Regions from separate parts of the Antricoccus suffuscus genome, predicted to be linked through region 1. Evidence: riboswitches for the same ligand, from Rfam matches in the RefSeq annotation. Region 1 holds a riboswitch; each other region holds the start of a gene.

The links. Region 1 has a riboswitch for cobalamin ahead of CLV47_RS01345 (ABC transporter substrate-binding protein). Riboswitches for the same ligand answer to the same signal wherever they lie in the genome.
Region 2: it holds a riboswitch for cobalamin, as region 1 does, so the genes downstream of both, metE (5-methyltetrahydropteroyltriglutamate--homocysteine S-methyltransferase) here and CLV47_RS01345 (ABC transporter substrate-binding protein) in region 1, are expected to answer to the same signal.
Region 3: it holds a riboswitch for cobalamin, as region 1 does, so the genes downstream of both, cobN (cobaltochelatase subunit CobN) here and CLV47_RS01345 (ABC transporter substrate-binding protein) in region 1, are expected to answer to the same signal.

The regions. Positions count from the first base shown of each region.
Region 1 is NZ_PVUE01000001.1:270,631-274,581, forward strand. Features, by position in the region: gene CLV47_RS21790 (HNH endonuclease signature motif containing protein) at 1-918, shown strand, start outside; gene CLV47_RS01335 (VOC family protein) at 1,047-1,484, shown strand; gene CLV47_RS01340 (TetR/AcrR family transcriptional regulator) at 1,516-2,184, opposite strand; cobalamin riboswitch at 2,313-2,437, shown strand; gene CLV47_RS01345 (ABC transporter substrate-binding protein) at 2,536-3,561, shown strand; gene CLV47_RS01350 (FecCD family ABC transporter permease) at 3,571-3,951, shown strand, end outside.
Region 2 is NZ_PVUE01000016.1:11,689-15,639, reverse strand. Features, by position in the region: gene metE (5-methyltetrahydropteroyltriglutamate--homocysteine S-methyltransferase) at 1-2,160, opposite strand, end outside; cobalamin riboswitch at 2,309-2,526, opposite strand; cobalamin riboswitch at 2,617-2,743, shown strand; gene CLV47_RS16285 (ABC transporter substrate-binding protein) at 2,777-3,951, shown strand, end outside.
Region 3 is NZ_PVUE01000008.1:90,782-94,732, forward strand. Features, by position in the region: gene cobN (cobaltochelatase subunit CobN) at 1-1,868, opposite strand, end outside; cobalamin riboswitch at 1,902-2,054, opposite strand; gene CLV47_RS21830 (hypothetical protein) at 2,059-3,204, shown strand; gene CLV47_RS11125 (precorrin-8X methylmutase) at 3,206-3,856, shown strand; gene CLV47_RS11130 (precorrin-2 C(20)-methyltransferase) at 3,856-3,951, shown strand, end outside.

The sequences.
Region 1 (3,951 bases):
GTCACCGGCCAGGTGACCGCGGAACTACTGGCGACACTGCGCGCAGTCCTGGACCCGCTGGCCGCTCCCCGGCCCGCAGACGTGTCCGGGCGCGATGCTCGTACCGCTGGTCAGCGGATGCACGATGCGCTCCTGGACGCGCTGCATCACGTCCAGGACACGGGCAATACTTCCGACGCGCTACACCGCCTTCAGGACACCGGCGCTATCTCCGACACCAGCGCCGCGGGCTCCGGATCCGACGCGGGCAGCGCCGCCAGCCTGGGCGCTGCCGCCGATTGGAGCGCCGGTGGCACCACCGATTCCGGCACTGCCACCACCGGTTCCGGCACTGCCACCCCCGGTTCCAGCACTGCCACCCCCGGTTCCAGCACTGCCACCACCGGTTCCAGCCCGGTCACCGCCGGCCCGTCGCGGACTGGTGCTAGGGCGCGGGGGACCGTGATCACCACGATCCGCCTCGAAGACCTGATCAGTGGCTGCGGGTACGCGACCAGCACGCACGGCGTACCCATCCCCATCCGGGACCTGCTCCGCGAGGCCGCGCAGCTACGGTTCCTGCCCGCGGTCCTCGACTCCCGCGGAGTCGTGCTCTACCTCGGCCGGGCGCAACGGCTCGCAACCGCGAGCCAGTACATCGCCCTCGTCGCCCGTGATGGCGGCTGCAGCTTCCCCGGCTGCGACGTACCACCGGAATGGTGCGACATCCACCACGTCACCTCCTGGCGCGACCTCGGACCCACCGATATCGACGACTTGACCCTCGCGTGCGGATACCACCACCGCGAATTCGAGGACCGGGGCTGGGAATCAGTCATGGTCGATGGACTCCCGCACTGGCGCCCGCCGGCGTGGATTGAGCCGACCCGTACACCGGTCCTGCATCATCGCATCACCCTCGCCAATCGACGCGAATAGCCGCCGGCCATCGTGCATCGATCCTCGGCGTACTAATTGCCCACTCGCCGATCGCTGTGGCACGCCGTCAATTCCGCCGGTCGTTCGGTCCTCTGTGGGGGCGAACTCAATGCGATAGCGTGCAACGCATGCCAATCAAATTCGAGAACGTCGGTGTTGCCGTCCGTGATCTCGAGGCGACTATCGCCTTTTTTACCGATCTCGGCCTGACCGTCCTCGGCCGCGATACAGTCAGCGGCGATTGGGCCGACACGGCCGTCGGCCTCGATGGCAACCACGCCAACATTGCCATGCTTCAGACACCCGATGGCAGCGGTCGCCTCGAACTCTTCGAATACATACACCCCAACGCGATCGAAACCGAGCCCACGCAGCCCAACGAGATCGGCATGCACCGCGTCGCCTTCTCAGTCGACGACATCGACGAGGCTCTTGAGATCGCCGCCGCGCACGGGTGTTATCCGCTACGCGGAGTTGCGACTTACGAGGACATCTACAAACTCAGCTATATCCGCGGCCCCAGCGGGATCATCGTGATGCTCGCTCAGGAACTGAAAAAGAGTTGATCGGTACGCCAGGGCTGCGGTAAGTCGTGACTTACTTCTTCGTTGCTGACTTCTTCGGGCTGGCCGACTTGCCGGCGACCGGCACCAGTCGGTCGACGAGTAGGTCTAGATCGTCGAGTGCGTCGTAGATGTCGACTGCCTCGGGATCGAGCATTGCCTGGTACGCCGCGCCGCGCAGCGCTCCAAGGAAGAGCCGTGCGACACGTTCTGAATCGACTGTTGGATCGACGCTGCCGTCGGCGACGCCGAGCTGGATCAACTCAATAACCGACTCCCGGCTGTACCGATGCAGTTCGACCATGCGCTCCTTGAGATGCGGGATCGGTCCGAGCGCTTCAAACATCAATGTGTAGAGGGCGCGCATGCGACGCTCGGACTTGCGCCAGCTGGATCGAAACGCATTCACTCGGATGTGCAGCGCCTCGCGGCCCGTCGTACTGCCGATCGCTGGCTTCAGGTGAGTCTCGGTCCAGCCCATCGCCATCTTCTCGATGAGTGCGATCAGGAGACCTTCTTTGGAACCGAACCGGCGCGTGACAATGCCGTGGCTGTAACCCGCGTGTTTCCCGATCGCCGCAAGGGTCGTGCGCTCATATCCGTTTTCAGCGATGAGTTCGGCGGCCGAGTTGATCAAGCGGGTCGTCGACAATTCGGATCGCGACTGGCGCGGTGCCGTCATCACGTGCGGTCGGTCGGTCATGAAGTCCATCCAATGGTGCGAATTCGGGATACTCAAACGTAGTTGTTTGTCTACCAATGTGGAATCAGGGTAGCCGATTTCGCTACGCGGCGGCCTCCCTAACCGGACGAACGTGAAGGCGATGAACGGTCTGCTAATGTGCGCGAAGCGAGCCAAGGGGAATCCGGCGAAATTCCGGAACTGTCCCGCAACCGTGAGCGGCCGAGTAATTGTCGCTAAGTCGGAATACCGAGGCTTCGCGTTGATGACCGCTCACATTGCCGAGGATTGCAATAGGCGGCGGTGGCCGCGTCCCGGTTGATGCCATCGCTTCCGGTCCTTCGCATACCGACTGCCCGCGAAGGACCATTCATGCGCTACCGCGTCGCCGTACTTACGAAGTGTCTCGCCGTCACTATCGTCGCGCTTGTCGCGGTGGCAGGATGTGGCAGCGCCGTCGCCGACAAGCAGGCAACCTCGTCCCGATCCGCGGTGGCCAAGGGCAAGCAGACGGCGTACCCGTTGGCGGTAGAGAGTTGCGGCGTGACGCAGACCTACGACGCGCCACCTCAACGTGCCGTCACCCTTACTTCGACTGCCACCGAGACGATGCTTGAGCTCGGACTCGGCGATCGGATGGTGGGTACGGCGTACCTGAAGGGTCGCAAGATCGGACCGCAGTACAAGTCGGCGTACGACAAGATCCCGGTCCTCGCAGCCGGACAACCGAGCATGGAGCAGCTACTCGCCGCGAATCCCGACTTCGTGTACGCCGGATATGGCGATGGATTCTCCGCGAGCACCGGCCACACTCGGCAGCAGTTGCAGGACTTGGGCATCAAAACGCACCTGAGCCCGGTCGGCTGCACCGATGAACCCAAGACGCTTCAAGACATGCCGGACGAGCTCAAGACCATTGGCAAGATCTTCAACGTCAACGCCGCGGCCGAGAAGGCGGTGAAGAAGTTCGATGCCACAGTGGACAAGGTCAAAGACGCGGTCAAGGGTTCGGATCGGCCGAAGGTTTTCCTCTACAACTCGGGCACGGACGCGCCGCAGACGGTCGGCGGTTGGGCCTACGCGTCGGTCATGATCGATGCGGCCGGCGGGAGGAACATCCTCGCCGACGAGCCACTGCGGTGGGGCAAGGTGTCGTGGGAGCAGGTGGCCGCCGCCAACCCCGACATTATCCTGATCTACGACTACCTTGACCCGAGCGTCGAATCGAAGATCGCGACGTTGAAGGACATTCCGGCGCTTGCCGATACGACTGCCATCAAGAAGGGAAACTTCGCGACGATCAGCCTCTCGCTCGCACAACCCGGGCCGCGGTCGGCCGAGGGTGTCGAGCAACTTGCTGAGCAGTTTCACCCTGACCTTTATCCGAAGAAGAAGTAGGTCGGCATTGTGACCGAGACCGATACCGAAGTCGACGAGCGGGCGAGCCTCATTGCACGGCTGCGGTCGTCGCCGACCCAGGCATCGGTACGTCGGGTCCACGTCGCCTCACCAGGCGGTCACCGTCTCCGACTGGCCGCGACGGTGACCACGTTGACGGTGGTCCTCATCGCCGTCACCGGCTTCGCTCTGTCCATCGGCTCGGTACACATACCGCTGGCGGACGTATGGGGGGTCATCGGTCACCGAATCTTTCCACCCGGGCTGATCACGCCAACCTGGAACGCCGTCACCGACCGGATCGTTGCGGATGTGCGGCTGCCGCGGGTCCTGCTCGCGGCCATCGCGGGCATGAGCCTGACCGTTGTCGGCACGGTCGTTCAGGCAGTC
Region 2 (3,951 bases), on a different contig from region 1:
CGAGGGGACGCGCGGCGAGTGGATGTCCCACACTCCGGGGCCGACCTCGTTGGGGTACTGCGCGCTGGCGAGCTCATCGACGATCTCCATCTGCGAGCGCGCGGCCTCGAGGCTGATCACGTCGGCGTCGAGCTCGACAATGGCGCCCAGAATATCCTCGAAGTCGGCGTAACACATGTGCGTGTGGATCTGGGTCTGATCACGCACGCCAGCAGTCGCCAGCAAGAAGGAGTCGACAGCCCAACGCAGGTACGACGGGCGACTCTCCTTGCGCAGCGGCAATGTCTCGCGCAGTGCGGGTTCGTCGACTTGGATGACTCCGATACCCGCGCTTTCGAGATCGAGCACCTCTTCGCGCAGGGCGAGGCCGACCTGCCGGGCGGTCTCGCTTTGCGGCTGGTCGTCGCGAACGAACGACCACGCGAGCATTGTCACCGGGCCGGTCAACATTCCTTTCACCGGTCGACTCGTCAGGCTCTGGGCGTACTTCCCCCACTCGACGGTCATCGGCTGCCGCCGCGAGACATCACCGAGAATGATCGGCGGCCGCACGTAGCGACTGCCGTAAGACTGCACCCAGCCGTTGACTGTGGCGACATAGCCGTTGAGCTGTTCGGCGAAGTACTGGACCATGTCGTTGCGCTCGGGTTCGCCGTGCACAAGCACATCCAGCCCGATCTCCTCTTGAAGCCCGATGACCTTACGAATCTCCTCGCGCATCGTCTCGGCGTACTGCTCGGGCGTGACCGTCCCCTTGCGCAGCCCTGCCCGCGCCTTGCGTATGTCCGCGGTCTGCGGATAGGAACCGATCGTGGTCGTCGGTAACGTCGGTAAGCCAAGCCGTCGGCGCTGCTGCTCCGCACGCTGTGCGTATGGGCTATGACGACGTAGGTCGTCGGCGCCGACCGCCGTGGCGCGCGCCCGGACTGCTTCGTCGCGCACAAGTGGCGAGGTGCTGCGGATGACCCGCAGCGCACCGTTGGACTCAAGCTCTTCGGCAATCGCTGCCTTGCCACTCACTCCACGGGTAAGGGTGACGATCTCATCGAGCTTCTGGCGCGCAAACGACAGCCACGCCGCAACCTGCGGGTCGAGATCCGGCTCGAGGCGGACATCGAGCGGCACGTGCAGCAGCGAGCACGACGCACTCACGTCTACCCGATCCGCCAACGCCAGCAGAGTAACGAGGGCCGACAGGGCGGTCTGCAGATCTGCGAGCCAGACGTTCCGCCCGTCGATGACGCCGGCGATCAGACGTTTGCCGGGAATGCCGCCGATCGCCGCCAAGTCGGTGAGGTTCTGGGCCGCAGGTCCGGTGAAGTCGATCGCCAGGCCCTCGACCGGCGATTTGGCGAGTACGTCGAGTGCATCGCCGAGCCGCTCGAAGTACGACGCCACCACGATTTTCGGGCGCGCCTGCTCCGCCGCGAGCGCGGCGTACACGTCTCTTACCTGTGCGAGTACCTGCGGCGACTGATCCGTCACGAGCACGGGCTCGTCGAGCTGCACCCACCCGGCCCCTGCGTCGTGCAGCAACTGCAGCAGCTCGCCGTACTTTGGCGCGAGGCGGTCGACGAGTGAAAGGGGCTCGAACCCCTGGCGCGCACCGGATGCCGCCTTCGACAAGAGCAGGAAACTGATCGGCCCCAGGATCACCGGACGCGCGCGCAACCCCAGCTCCCGGGCTTCTGCAAGCTCCTCCAGCGGCTTTGATGCATCGAGCTCGAACTCGGTCGACTCGCGCAGCTCGGGCACGAGATAGTGGTAGTTGGTGTCAAACCACTTCGTCATCTCCATCGGTGCGACATCCGCCGTACCGCGGGCCATCGCGAAGTACCGATCGAGCTTCGAGGTCGGGGTATCGGTGACCGGCACGGCCTGCCGATGACGCTCGGGAATCGCGCCCAACATGACGGCCATGTCGAGCACGTGGTCGTACAACGAGAAGTCATTGACCGGCACTTCATCGATGCCGGCGTTGCGTAGGACGGTCAGTCGCTGCTGGCGCAAGTGACGCGCGACGGACTGGAGGTCCTCGGCGGTCCCGCCCGCCCAGTAACCTTCGACGGCTCTCTTCAGCTCGCGGTCTTCGCCTTGCCGCGGGTATCCATACACAGTCGATTGACTGATCGGTGGTTGGCTCGTCGCCTGATCGGTCATACCGAACTCTCCTTCGCGAGTCCTACGTGACCGCGAGAGCAGATACCGGCCGGCGACGGCATCGGTCATGCGTGTCGAACACGCGACAACCTTCGATTTCCCGTAGCCGCCATGACCCGCCCTCGAGGTCACTATCGGCACCCGACGGCTGTCGGGCGCACAACTGGCAGGTGTTCGGACTCATGGGCTCGATCGGGCCTCGATCACCTACTTGCCATCGCTTCCCAGGCCGGATGGCCCAGTGCTTGTCTGACGGCGTTCGTTCCCAATTACCGCTGCGGGGCAGTCCCGGACTCTCACCGGGTTCCCTATTACTTTGCTTTACCGCACGACGCGGCGAGGCAAACCAGCTGCATCGCGACCTTACCCCGATCGCGGTCGCAGCGACACGCACGGTCCGCACCGCGCCGCCTGATCGCATTGCCGTGCGCTCCCGAGTGCTACCTTCTAACGCGCAGGGAACACCGGTGCGAATCCGGGGCTGTCCCGCAACTGTCACCGAGTAGCAAACCTTCACGTACGGTCACGACCTCCCTGGGTTGGAAGGCCGAAGGCGCGCGTTGATCCGGGAGCCAGGACACCTGCACCCATTCAGGTCAACGTCACGAGGATGAACATGCGAGTGTCAGCTCACCGCACCCGGTTTACTGCCGGACGGCCAAACCAGCGCACCAACGGACCACGTCGATCGCCCACGATAATCGCTACACTCACACTCATCGTTGCGCTGATTGTCACCGGATGTTCCGCGGGCGCATCGAGCGACGGCAACCAGGGATCCGCCAGCGCGGCGAAAGAGCTCCGGGCCAAAGGCGACGGCACTCTTACGATCTACAACTCCTACACGATCGCGGGACTCGATCCGGCCGGTACAGGCACGAACTGGCTCTTCGACTGGGGTGTCGCCGAGAATCTCCTTCAAGTCGAGGACGATGGCAGCATAAAGCCGTGGCTTGCCAAGGATGTATCCCGCGACGGCGACACCCGATGGGTAGTCACCTTGCGCGATGGCGTGACCTTTCAGAACGGCAATCCGGTAGACGCCGAGGCTGTTGCTGCCGCACTCACCCGGCAGATCGCGAAGTCGAAGGCCGCCCAGGTCTACCTGGACACCGCGACCACCGTGATCGCCGAGGGTGACAAGGTCATCCTGACCACGCCCGCACCGAATGCGATGGTCCCGGCGGCGCTCGCCGCCCGGGACAACTCGCTACAGATTTACGACGTGAGCGTCATGGATGCCGCCGGCGGTGACTCCAGCAAGATCGTCGGAAAGGGCGCCTACTCCGGCCCGTACGAGATTACTGCCTGGGATCCGGACAACCTCCAACTGAAACCATTCGCTAAGCATTGGGAAGGCAAGCCGCCGCTGAAGGGCATCACCGTCAAGGTCGTACCCGACGAACAGGCACGTATCGCCGGAGTCAAAAGCGGTGAGGCGGATATGGCCTTCTACCCCTCGACCTCGGCGAAGCTTGAGCTGCAGGGCGATCCCGAGGCAGCCGTGCTCTCCTCAAAGCTGGCGCTTCAGTCTCTCTTGGTCGAGATGAACCTCAAAGCCGGGATCTTCACCGACGTCAACGTGCGAAAGGCATTCACCGAGGCCATTGACTACAAGGGCATCGCGGACGACGTCGGCAACGGACAGTTCAAGGCCGCGGAGAGTCTATATCCGACCGAGATGCCCTTCGCACTCAAGAATCAGAAGTTCGATCTGAAGAAGGCGAAGTCGCTACTCGACGATGCCGGATGGACGGTCGGGTCGGACGGTATCCGGGAAAAGGACGGCCA
Region 3 (3,951 bases), on a different contig from region 1:
ATCGCCGAGACGTTGCCGTACTCGTCGAGAAGCTGCTCCAGGCGGGCGATGTCGCCGTACGACTCGGCGCGCGCCATGGGCGGGATGAGGTGGTCGACGATCGTCGCGTGGGCGCGTCGCTTTGCCTGAGTGCCTTCGCCGGGATCATTGATGAGGAACGGATAGATCAGCGGCATATTGCCGATTGCAGCGTCGGCAGCACATTCCGCCGACATGCCGACGTTCTTGCCGGGTAGCCATTCCATGTTGCCGTGTTTGCCCATGTGTACGACGGCGTGGGCGCCGAACGACTTCTCCAGCCAGCGGTATACAGCCAGGTAATGGTGCGACGGAGGCAGATCCGGATCATGGTAGATCGCGATCGGGTTCTCGCCGAACCCGCGTGGCGGCTGGACGATCACCAGGACGTTGCCCGCTTGCAGGGTGGCAACGACGATCTCGCCGTCGGGATCGCGCGAGGTATCGACGAACAACTCCCCGGGGGCTTCGCCCCATTTCTCGACCACGCTGTCGACCAGCTGCTTCGGCAGCTCAGCGAGCCAAGCACGATAGTCGGCGGCCCTGATCCGCACTGGCTGCCCGGACAGCTGCTCGTTGGTGAGCCATTCTTCGTCTTGCCCGCCGGCTTCGATGAGCGCGTGGATGAGCGCATTTCCGGCAGTCGTATCGGGCGACTCGTCCTCAATAGGCTCAAGGGGAGCGAGCCCGGGGAGCGCGTCTTTGGTGCCGACCGGGCCGACGTCGTAGCCCGCCTCATGCATCGCGCGCAGGAGCCGGACGACGGAGACTGGCGTGTCGAGCCCGACCGCGTTACCGATACGGGAGTGTTTGGTCGGATAGGCAGACAGCACGACCGCGATCTTGCGATCGGCGGGCGGGATGTGCCGCAACCTTGCATGCGCGACCGCGATCCCGGCGACTCGAGCGCACCGCTCAGCATCCGGAACGTAGTGCGGCAGTCCGTCCGCGTCGGTCTCCTTGAACGAGAAGGGCACGGTGATCAGGCGGCCGTCAAACTCGGGTACGGCGATTTGGGTTGCGACGTCGAGCGGTGACAGTCCCTCGTCGGAGGTAGCCCAGGTCTCGCGGTCCCAGGTGAGGCACAGCCCTTGCAGCATAGGGATATCGAGCGCCGCCAAGGCCCGCACATCCCAGGCCTCGTCATCCTGACCGGCGCCCGCCGTACCGGGCTTTGTACCGCCCGCGGCGAGGACCGTAGTGACGAGCGCATCGAGAGTTCCCAGATGAGTCAGGAGATCGTGCGGTGCATCACGCAGGGATGCGCAGAAGATCGGGATACCAACCCCGCCAGCGTCATCGATAGCGTCGGCAAGCCCATGGACGTAGTCGGTGTTGGCGGCGGTGTACTGCGCTCGGTAGAAGAGAATTCCAACGCGTGGCCGGACCGCCCCGTCCGTGGCCGGGCCGGCCGGTGCCGGGCGATCGAGCTCGCCCCAGTTGGGCATCCGCAGGGCCGGCTCGAATCCTTCACCCGTGAGCAGGATCGTGTCGCAGAGAAACGCGTGCAGCTGCCGGAGGTTGTCGGCACCGCCCTCCGCGAGGTAGACGTGTGCGTCGGCTGCGACTCCCATCGGCACGGACGAGATCTCCATCAAGGACGCGTTGGGTGTCTGTTCGCCACCGAGTACGACGAGCGGCTTGCCGGTCTGGCGCATCCTGTCGAACTCCTCGCGCAATGACTCGGGCGAGCCGAGGATGCGCGCAACGATCAGGTCGGCACCGTCACAGAGCGAGCCCATCTCGTCCAGCGTGATCTTGGTTGGATTGGCATAGACGTAGTCGGCCTGGCTGGCCCGGGCCGAGAGTAGGTCGGTGTCTGAGGTCGATACCAGCGCGATGCGGGGCATGAGACGAGCTCCTTATCGAGGTCCGCGCCTCGAGTCGTAGATGCCATCGCGGTTAGTTCCTGACTTGCGCGGCAGCTGGTGCGTGCCGCGTTCACAGTGGCGGGACCGTCCCGGAGTTGCACCGGGTTCCTATTCCATCGATGGGTTGCCGGCTCAGCCTATCGGGCGACAATCCCACTACGATGGGCCGGTGACATTAGCTGACCACGCCGAGCCAGACCGCTGCCCCGGGCTGTTGCGTCCGTTCGTCGCGGCGGACGGCGCGCTCATCAGGCTGCGGGTGCCGGGCGGGCAGACAACGATCGCGGGATTGGTTGCGCTGTCACGACTTTCGACGGCGTACGGCGATGGCCACATTGCGATCACGTCGCGGGCGAACCTGCAGGTCCGCGGCTTGACCCTGACGGATGGAGAGGTCGACGAGCGACTTGCCCAGGGCGTTATCGACGCGGGCTACCTGCCGTACCCCACGCACGAGCGTGTCCGCAACATCGTCGCCTCGCCACTGACCGGTCTCCTTGGCGGGTTCGCCGATATCCGTCCTCTTGTGGCGCAGGTTGATCGGTTGCTCGCCTCCGAGCCGATCCTCGCCGACCTTCCTGGTCGTTTTCTTTTCGCTTTGGACGACGGACGTGGCGACATGGAGGCATTTACCTCGGATTTGTCCTACCGGTTGGTCGATGGGACTCGAGGAATTCTGCGTGCCGGCCGCCAAGGGCTGGGCGAGCACCTGGCATTGACCGAGGCCGCGCCGGTCATTGTCGAGCGAGCGAAGCGATTCATGCAGGCGCGTCATTCGCAGTGGCGCGTCTTTGACCTGCCAGATGGGGGAGCCCAGATCGTCCAATCGCGGGTTGTGGCGTCTGCTGTTCGGCCTACGCCACGCGCGCTGGGCACACTCAAGCAGGACGATAGCCGGATCGCGCTCTATGTTCACGCGCCACTCGGCCTGCTCACCGCTGACCACCTTGGCGCCCTCGGGCAGGTTGCGGGTGACGGATCGCTCGTCATCACGCCCGCGCGGGACATCGTCGTACCGGGGATCGACCGTGATGCGGCGGGCGATTCCCTGGCCCGGCTCAGTGCGGCGGGTCTTGTCGCCGACGCACAGTCGCCGTGGAGCCGGGTCTTTGCCTGCGCCGGAGCACCCGGCTGCGTAAGGGCCGCGTTCGACACGCGTAGAGTCGCCGAGCGGATCGTCGAGGCAGGTGGTCTAGCCCCAGACGAGATTGTGCACATCAGCGCCTGCGATCGCCGTTGCGGCCAGCCCGCCGTACCGCATCGTGTAGTTAGCTCACCCGATGGCTTCGACGCCGTCCCAACGAATGGATCTTGACGTGACCACGCCGCCGCCGAGCGTCTACGACTACGAGCGCGACGGATCGCAGATATATGAGCGATCTTTCGCGATGATCAGAGCCGAAGCGGACCTGACGCAGATTCCGCACGACGCGCGGGCCGTCGTCGTGCGGATGATTCACGCGTGCGGCCAGGTCGACCTACCGGCAGACGTCGTCGTACACGATCAGCTGGTCGCGGCGGCCCGTGCGGCTCTCGAGTCCGGAGCGCCGATCTTTACCGACGCAATGATGATTGCGTCCGGGATCACGCGCAAACGGCTGCCCGCAGACAACAACGTGGTGTGCCTGTTGCGCGACCCGCGAGTTGCAGAGCTCGCGAGCACATGGGGCACAACGCGTTCGGCCGCGGCGGTCTCGTTGTGGGGAGACCGGCTCGAAGGCGCCGTGGTGGCGATCGGTAATGCGCCGACGGCGTTGTTCCACCTGCTTGAGTTGATCGCCGCAGGAGGACCTCGCCCGGCCGCGATTGTCGGCGTACCAGTCGGTTTCGTCGGGTCGGCCGAGTCCAAGCTGGCGCTGACGGCCTTTACGCCTGCGATTCCGCACCTCGTCGTACACGGTCGTCGTGGCGGTTCGGCGCTCGCCGTGTCGGCGATCAATGCGCTGGCGCAGGAACGCGAGATCTGATGACAAGCCCAGGACGGCTCTACGGGATTGGCGTCGGGCCAGGCGATCCGGAGCTCGTCACCCTCAAAGCGGCCCGCCTCATTGGCGCGGCGGAC